4 regions of the Shewanella sp. 553 genome follow, and region 1 is predicted to be linked to each of the others. Evidence: predicted binding sites of a transcription regulator. Region 1 holds the regulator's gene; each other region holds the start of a gene.
What was found. Region 1 encodes sigma-54, which starts transcription at its own class of promoters, with help from an activator protein. Its sites were predicted from a motif close to GTTGGCACGNNNNTNGNNT; they were not measured.
Positions count from the first base shown of each region.

Region 2: a site for sigma-54 is predicted at 766-784, ahead of flgA (flagellar basal body P-ring formation chaperone FlgA). Genes of this name have one in related genera too.
Region 3: a site for sigma-54 is predicted at 1,156-1,174, ahead of flgB (flagellar basal body rod protein FlgB). Genes of this name have one in related genera too.
Region 4: a site for sigma-54 is predicted at 838-856, ahead of AC5YBZ_RS05675 (flagellar hook-length control protein FliK). Genes of this name have one in related genera too.

Region 1 is NZ_CM181701.1:494,559-496,760, reverse strand. Features, by position in the region: gene lptB (LPS export ABC transporter ATP-binding protein) at 1-129, shown strand, start outside; gene AC5YBZ_RS02310 (RNA polymerase factor sigma-54) at 261-1,745, shown strand; gene hpf (ribosome hibernation promoting factor) at 1,776-2,063, shown strand; gene ptsN (PTS IIA-like nitrogen regulatory protein PtsN) at 2,066-2,202, shown strand, end outside.
Region 2 is NZ_CM181701.1:1,238,219-1,240,420, reverse strand. Features, by position in the region: gene AC5YBZ_RS05535 (chemotaxis protein CheV) at 1-718, opposite strand, end outside; gene flgA (flagellar basal body P-ring formation chaperone FlgA) at 918-1,625, shown strand; gene flgM (flagellar biosynthesis anti-sigma factor FlgM) at 1,747-2,070, shown strand; gene AC5YBZ_RS05520 (flagella synthesis protein FlgN) at 2,077-2,202, shown strand, end outside.
Region 3 is NZ_CM181701.1:3,880,650-3,882,851, reverse strand. Features, by position in the region: gene AC5YBZ_RS17185 (flagellar protein FlgN) at 1-10, opposite strand, end outside; gene flgM (flagellar biosynthesis anti-sigma factor FlgM) at 3-290, opposite strand; gene flgA (flagellar basal body P-ring formation chaperone FlgA) at 385-999, opposite strand; gene flgB (flagellar basal body rod protein FlgB) at 1,221-1,571, shown strand; gene flgC (flagellar basal body rod protein FlgC) at 1,580-1,999, shown strand; gene AC5YBZ_RS17160 (flagellar hook assembly protein FlgD) at 2,000-2,202, shown strand, end outside.
Region 4 is NZ_CM181701.1:1,266,718-1,268,919, forward strand. Features, by position in the region: gene fliI (flagellar protein export ATPase FliI) at 1-271, shown strand, start outside; gene fliJ (flagellar export protein FliJ) at 325-771, shown strand; gene AC5YBZ_RS05675 (flagellar hook-length control protein FliK) at 961-2,202, shown strand, end outside.

The sequences.
Region 1 (2,202 bases):
ACATTGGATGTGTGTGAAAAAGCCTACATTGTCAGTCACGGTAATTTGATTGCCGAAGGAACACCCGATGAGATCTTAGATAACCAACAAGTTCGAGCGGTGTACTTAGGAGAACAATTCAAGCTATAGTTAACGTTATTAGCGCTCAAGGTAAAAGGCTAAACCGCTCTTACCTTGTTAAGTAGATCATTCGCCTTAGCGGTTTAATACCAGAGGCAGCTTTCTCACTTTAGAATTAGAAACAAGGGAATAGCAGTACGATGAAAGCGTCACTTCAGCTCAAAATGGGTCAGCATTTAACCATGACGCCCCAGTTGCAACAGGCCATTCGTCTGTTGCAACTCTCGTCATTGGAATTGCAGCAAGAGATCCAGCAAGCATTAGAGTCTAACCCTCTACTCGAGTTAGACGAGGAGCAAGAAGGCGCCAATATCGACTCAGAACAAGAGCGTAATGACAACTTCGACACCGATTACAATGAGCAACTGCAAGTCGACTCGAGTGAAGACAATTCAAGCTTAGAAACCTCCGATGCACTCAATCAAGACTCTATGCCCGATGAGCTTCCCGTCGACACCACATGGGATGAGGTCTATACCGCCTCACCCAACTCCAGCTCTGGTGCCATGCGCGACGATGACATGCCCTTTCAAGGGGAAACCAGCGAAGGCTTGTATGAACACCTCGAATGGCAAAAAAACCTCACGCCCTTTTCTGACAACGATCTTGCTATCGCCACCGCCATCATTGACGCCATAGACGAGCGCGGCTACTTGACGCAAACGTGCGACGATATTCTCGAAGCCATGGGCGATCCTGAAATCGAACTCGACGAAATTGAAGCGGTATTAAAACGGGTACAACATTTCGATCCTATCGGGATTGGTGCCAGAGACCTCAGCGAATGCCTGATGATCCAACTGGCCCAATACAACCCCGACACCCCGCATATCGACAACGCCAGACTCTTGATCCGTGATTACTTAGATCTTATCGCCGGACGAGACTTTCGCCTATTGATGCGTAAGACCAAGCTGAAAGAGGATGACCTGCGTGAGGCCATAGCGCTAATTCAAACCCTCAATCCGCGCCCGGGGCTGGCCATTACTGCCAGTCGCGACGAATACGTGATCCCCGATGTCACAGTTAGCAAGAAAAAAGGTCGCTGGGTGGTCGAGCTTAATCCCGATAGTATGCCTAAGATTAATGTAAACCAACATTATGCCTCGATGGCACGCAGCACCAAAAACCAAGCCGATGGCCAGTTTATTCGTGGTCACTTGCAAGAAGCTAAATGGTTTCTAAAAAGTTTAGAGAGCCGCAACGATACCTTGCTTAAGGTCACCAACTGCATTGTCGATTTCCAGCAAGGTTTTTTCGAGTTTGGTGAAGAAGCGATGAAACCTATGGTGCTTAATGATATTGCCGAAGCGGTCGAGATGCATGAATCGACCATCTCGCGGGTCACTACCCAAAAGTATATGCACACGCCAAGAGGGATTTTTGAGCTGAAATACTTTTTCTCCAGCCATGTCGGGACCGACGATGGTGGTGAATGCTCTTCTACTGCGATCCGCGCTTTTATTAAGAAGCTAGTCGCCGCAGAAAATCAAAAGAAACCCTTAAGTGACAGTAAGATGGCACAACTGCTGGCAGAGCAAGGTATCCAAGTCGCTCGACGCACGATTGCAAAATATCGTGAGGCGATGTTGATACCGCCGTCAAATCAACGTAAAAGCTTATAATCAACAACTGGAAACCGGAGGAATCACTTTATGCAAATAAATCTGACTGGGCACCACATCGAGATCACCCAATCTCTGCGCAACTATGTTGAAGAAAAGTTTACAAAGCTTGAACGGCATTTCGATCAGATCAATAATGTCCATGTGATATTAAATGTCGAAAAATTGATGCAAAAAGTTGAAGCAAAGTTACATCTCCGTGGTGGGGAAGTATTTGCAACATCAGAGCACGCGGACATGTATGCCGCGATAGATTCCCTGATCGATAAATTAGATCGTCAGGTCATTAAACACAAAGAGAAGCTAATAAAGCATTAACGATGGAACTTAGTACCATCCTGCGGCCGGAGTGCACAACCTGCGCCACTCCGGGCAGTAAGAAAAAGGTACTGGAACTTATCAGCGACTTGGCCGCTGTCCAGTACCCCACCCTTTCCTCTCAAGAGATTTTTGAAAG
Region 2 (2,202 bases), 740 kb from region 1:
CGATATCAGAAATCACCAAGGGGAGCTCACGAGCGACATTGTCCATATTGGCCGCCATCGCCTCTAATTGGTTGAGGGCATCACGGCCATCTTTAGCGGTATCGATTTGCAGATTTAATGACTCTAACGCCCTAATAATTTGCTTACGGGCCACTGTTGAATCATCAATCACCATAATATGATAGTGGCGGTCTCTATCTATGGTTAACTTATCATCCATTTCTTGGCTTATCTGCGTCTTAACAGGGGATATCTCATCGAGGATTTTTTCGACATCAAGGATCTCAACCAACTCCCCTTCGACTTCAGTAACGGCCGTTAAGTAGGAATAGCGTCCAGCCCCCTGCGGCGGTGGCATAATGGCTTCCCAGTTCATATTAATGATTCGCTCAACAGACTGGACTAAGAACCCTTGCACGCTGCGGTTATACTCAGAAATGATAATAAAACATTCGTCAATATTTTCAATTGGACGCCCCCCCGTAGCAGCACTTAAATCAATCACAGATATCGTCTTGCCGCGAATATGCGCCACTCCCCGAACCACAGGATTTAGCTTAGGTAATGCCGTCAATGGCGGGCACTGCAGTACCTCTTTGACTTTAAATACGTTAATACCAAATCGTTGCTTACTGTTTAATTTAAACAGCAGCAATTCTAGACGGTTTTGTCCCACGAGTTGGGTACGTTTATTTACTGAATCAAGAATACTCGACATAATGCCTTTGCCTTGTGAATGCTTCCCCAACCATAGTAACTATAAGTATAGGCATGCTAATTGCTTTAAAAAATGTGTATGATAACCAGGCCCTAAACTCGTCAAATTTATGACACTAATTTCTATGAAAAATGTCTATAAAGTACGGGCCACAACGAAGTATAGGTGCTCTCTAGCTATCTAAGCTAGTCTATTCAATATGAAAGTAAATACAGTATACTTTTTCATCGCTTTACTCTGCTCATGCCCAAGTTTTGCGGCTGATGAGCTTAGCGTACCCTCTTTATCGACGATATCACGATTAGCTATAGCGGCAATTGAAAATAAAATTGAAGCCCCAAGTGATGCTAAGGTCAATATATCGCCGCAAAGTTTAGACACCCGAGTGACGCCACCCGCTTGTAGTTCAGCATTAAGCGTTGAGGTCGCCAGCGATCGCGCTATTGGCCGTAACAATACCGTTAAAATCAGTTGTGAAACTCCAGAGCTAGCCTATCCTTGGCAAATCTACATATCGGTCAGAGTCGATATTCTTTACCCTGTGGTTGTGGCGACACAAACCTTAGGCCCGGGTGATCTGATTAACGCTGAGCAGGTGACACTCGCTTATGTAGAGCAGAGTAATTTACGTGGCCAACAATTTGATGATCCGGCGCAGGTCACTGGCACCCGGGTCAAACGCAGAATTGCCGCCAACCAAACCCTGTTTAGCAGTAACCTTTGCTTTGTCTGCAAAGGCGACATGGTGTCTATTTATGCCCGTACTGCCAATTTTGAGATAAAAACTATCGGTGAGGCCTTACGTGATGGTAACTTAGGCGATAGAATTCAAGTTAGGAATAGTCACTCACAAAAAATGGTAGATGCAAACGTTATCGGGGTCGGTGCGGTTGAGGTTAGAATGTAGTACGACATGACTCACTTTGATGAGCATTTTTTGTTGCTCACCACAAAATTCTACTAAAGCTTTAAAAATGAGCGCCGATATACAGTTATGTTGATCTCACTAAGTAACGTTGGAACCTATTATGGCTATAGACATAAAGCATGTAAATACAAGCACGAACAATCGAGTCACGTCGCCATCAACCGATAAGTCATCGGCTAAAACTGGCCTGGTATCGCCCGAAACCACTACGGCTAAAACCGTAAAAAGTGACTCGGTATCGATAACTCCTCAGGCGCAGCAACTGCAAAGTGCTCAGGCAAAATTAAACAACTTACCTGAAATCGATACTAAAAAAGTCGAACAGATAAAAGCGGCTATTGCTGAAGGTCGCTATAAGATTGATGCCGACAAACTGGCCAGTAATATTGCGCAGTTTGAAAATGAACTAAAGGATCTTGGCTAAGCTGATATGAACTCAATAATCGACATCATCGCCAATCAACATACGTTATTAAACGACTTAAAACGCCTTATCGAAGCAGAGAAAGCGGCACTCATAGCACAAAGTGCCGATGAGTTGCTAACGCTGGCCGCA
Region 3 (2,202 bases), 630 kb from region 1:
GTTTATCCATGTTGGTTAAGCATCTTATCGGCAATCTGATCTAAATCTACTGAGAAGCTACCGTCTTGCAGCGACTGACGCAGTGCGGCAATTTTGTCATGATCCACATCGTCAAGTTGCTGTAGTGCCTGCTGAGATTGTTCAAGCGACTGCCAATCCTGACTGATCGAAAGCTGCGCTGGAGCAGACGTAGCGGCTGATTGAGGCGCTGGGGTGGCTTGAGCATTAACATTGCTCTTATTGGCCCCAATCTCAGCACCAATAGCGCTGTTGATTTTATTGATTTCCATTGTACTCACTCGATAATTCGGCTTGATACTCTATATGAGCGACCGGATTGTGACATCGCTAAAACTTTTTTAGGGATTTTTTAAGCTAATAAGCCTAAAACTGGGTGCGGACTCGACCTTTGGCCACCACATAGGCGGTGATCACCTTGCCTGAACTGCTATTTTTAACCCGAATAGCATCGCCCTCTTTACCCACATCCAAGGCGACGCCGAGCATATTAGCATAAAACCCCTCACTGCTGGCCTCGATAATCACCTCATCGCCGACATTAATCAGCCTTGGCGCCTCGAGATAGGCGGCGCGAATAGGTTTATTTTTACGCAGTTTGCGGGTTACTTGTTGGCCAAGCAAGTTGGCCTCTTGGGTGATCACATCTTGATCTGAGGCCTTCAGCGGTAACATTTTCCAGTGCAGATCGGCAGATGTCACTATCTCATCTCTTTGCAAGTTCCTATTGGCGACAGGTAAATAGGCGTGCAGCGTCACTTTTGCCCTGACATACAAAGACCAACCTTGAGAGGGGCAACTCAGCTTGCGTTGCACTCGGCCGAAGGGTAAGCCTTGAGGCGGATCTATGGTGATGCTTTGCGGGCAAGGCTCAAGGTTATCAGCCCCTGATGGCACGCGAATCACCATCTTATGTTGCACCTTATCGATAGCCTGTTGCTGTTGCCAGCGGCTCAGTTGTGTTTCGATTGAGCGCCGCATCTGTTGCTCAATTTGTGCGCTGGCGGAAGTTGTGTCTGTCTGGCTATACACCGGCAGCGGAAGTAAACCGAATCCGCCTAAGAGGAAGAGGGAAGTTAGGCTTCCGACTATGGCAGGCCTCAACATCTAAGTGTTTGTTTAATTTGATTTAAAATACTTGGCATATTAATTGGATACTCAGTGCCATAAACATTGTTGAGCATACATTACTAGGAATTGAGATGGCTATCAACCTCGATACGGCGTTGGGAATTCACCCCCAAACACTGAACTTTAGGGTAGAGAGAAGCAAGGTGCTGGCGGGTAATTTGGTGAACGCCGAAACCCCAGGTTACAAGGCGCGAGATCTGGACTTCAGTAAGGTAATGGCTCGCATTGAATCGGGTGCCAGCAACGCTAATCGCTACGATATCGGTTATCGCGTGCCTTATCAAAGCTCTGCCGACAATAACACGGTTGAGCTTGGCAAAGAGCAGGCGAGATATTCGCAAAATGCGATGGATTATCAGACCAGCCTGACATTTCTTAACATGAAAATTGCCGGCTTAAAAACGGCTATCGAAGGTCGCTAGGAGTCCCTATGTCATTTGGAGAAATCTACCAAATAGCGGGTGCAGGCATGAATGCCCAAACCATACGCTTAAATACCGTGGCCAGTAACTTAGCCAATGCCGGAACGGCTGCCGAGTCGCCAGAGCAAGCTTACCGTGCGTTAAAGCCGGTATTTGCCACTATCTATAGCCAGATGCAAGAAGGCAAAGCCGCCAGCGCCTCGGTTGAGATTAGCGATATAGTGCAAGCCGATGCGCCGCTGGATATGCGTTATGAGCCCAACCATCCGTTTGCGAACGAGCAAGGTTACGTGGCGTATTCCAACGTTAATACCGTTGAAGAGATGGCCGACATGATGGCGGCGAGCCGTTCGTTTGAGACCAGTGTTGAAGTGATGAACCGTGCCCGCTCTATGCAGCAGGGCTTACTGCAATTAGGAAACAAGTAAATGGAAGTAGGACGTACTACGGACAGCCAAGCGCAGCAGAGCGCTAATGTGTTGCAAGCGCCAGGCAATGATGCTGCCTCGCTCAAAAATGAATTTATGACGTTGATGATTGCTCAGATCCAAAACCAGGATCCGACTAAGCCGATTAACAGCGCCGAATATGTCTCGCAGTTAGCTCAGTTCTCGCAAGTAGAGAGCTTAGA
Region 4 (2,202 bases), 770 kb from region 1:
GGCATCCATTAGCCGTGTTGCGCCTATGGTGATCAGTGAAGCCCACTTAGAAGCCACTCGCCGAGTAAAACAGATGTATTCCTTGTATCAGCAAAATCGCGACTTGATCTCGATTGGTGCTTATACTCAAGGCAGCGATCCCCGTATCGATAACGCCATTCGCCTGCAACCGGCAATGAACGCCTTTTTACGTCAAACGATGAAAGAGTCGCTTAGCTTTGACAGTTGTGCCTTGATGTTAGGTCAATTGAGTGCCCAATGTCAGGGATAGCGGCTATTGTGAAATAAATAGATGCCCTTGAGTTTGATGATTTAGAGGATGTGATGGCGAAACCTGATCCACTCGATACCGTGCTTAAATTGGCGCTCGACGCCGAAGAGCAAGCGTCACTGCAGCTGCGCTCTGCGCAGATGGTGCTGCAAAAATGCCAGCAGCAACTAAGCGCATTACAGCAATACCGTCTTGATTACATGAAACAGATGGAGCAGCAACAGGGGCAGGTGATAAGTGCAAGTAATTATCATCAGTTTCATCAGTTTATCCGTCAAATAGATGAGGCGATCACCAAACAGCATTTTGCGGTGAACGAGTCTGATAAGCAGCGTCAAATTGGCCAGCAAGTGTGGCAAGTCAAACAGCAAAAGCGTAAAGCGGTGGAGCTGCTGCTTGAGCGCAAGGCGCATAAGCGGCAACTTGCCGAATTAAAACAAGAACAAAAGATGATTGATGAGTTTGCCTCTCAGCAATTTTTTCGAAAACCGCAGCGTTAAGCGCCTCAGTCGCCACGATATTGCTCTTCATTAAAAATAATCATCAAACAAGGCAACAACTTAACAGTTGGCGCTTTATTTGCATTCTTTATCAAAATACTAATTTCTTATCGGCAGTACGACCGAATAATTGACACTAGAAGCGTGACATAAGCGCCGCGTGTTACGCGTAAAAGTGTTGGAGGATTTATGCCACAAATGAATAGCGTGCTGTTATCTAAAGCGGATAGCTCGGGCGATAAGTTGGGTTTGCAACCTAACAAATCTAGTGCTAACAGCTCGAAAAGTAATGACTTTTCTACGGTGTTAGCGCAAGCGTCAGCCGATAATGGCCCAAGTCATAAAACCCAAGGCTCTCCTGAAGCCGATAAGATAACGCATGACAATCAACAGGTCGTGGCAGCGGATGAGCAGCAAGACGAGGATAATGACGTTGCCAATGTGTTGGCGCAAATTAACTGGGCGACACAGTTAGCGGAAAACCAGGAACTTGCCGAGGGCGGCGCACAATTGCCACTCGATGGTGAATTAGGCTCAGATCTGAATCTGACTGGCGAGACGAGTACCGACGAGTTGTTAGCCAGCCTAACGCAATCCCAGCTTGAAGGGCTTGAGAGTCAAACAGGCCTAGATGAGGCACAGCTAGCGCAATTACCGCCGCATATGATGGCGGCATTAATTGATGGATCGCAGCAGGGTAAGAGTTCGGCTTTCAACGCCTTAATCGAGCAAGCCAACACGTTGTTAGCCGCGCAAGGTGCGGGTAGGGCTAACAGCCTTGGGGCTAAGATGGGCGGCGACGATGCTAAATCGATGTTGGGTGGAGCTCAATTTGACGTAACCTCAGAGCTTAAACCAGACGCTGCCGGGCAAATAACCGCTAAAGTGCAGGCTCAAGTGGATGCCAGCACGAGTGCGGCCAATGAGCTTAAAAATGCCAAGTTAATGGTCTCCATGGCGGCAGAGGGTGATATCGCCGACAATGGCGCAAACGAGTTAAAACCCACATCATCGACCATGACATCGATTCCTTTTGCGCGAGCCGAGACGCCAGCACAGTATCAAGTCTCTATTCGCCCGCAAGGTGACCCTGCCCAGCAGATGCAAGAGATGATTCAAAAATTCTCCCCCGTCATGCGCCAACAATTGATTGCCATGGTCAGCCAAGGGGTGCAACATGCCGAGATCCGTCTCGACCCGCCTGAGCTTGGGCAGATGATGGTGCGTATTCAAGTGCAGGGCGATCAGACTCAAGTGCAGTTTCAGGTGATGCAACATCAAACCAAAGATCTGGTCGAACAGGCACTGCCGCGTTTACGTGAGATGTTGGCCGAACAAGGAATGCAACTGACAGATAGTAATGTGTCCCAAGGCGGTGGCGGTCGAGAGCAGGGGCAAGCGGATGGCTCTGGCCAGCAAAATGGTACCTTA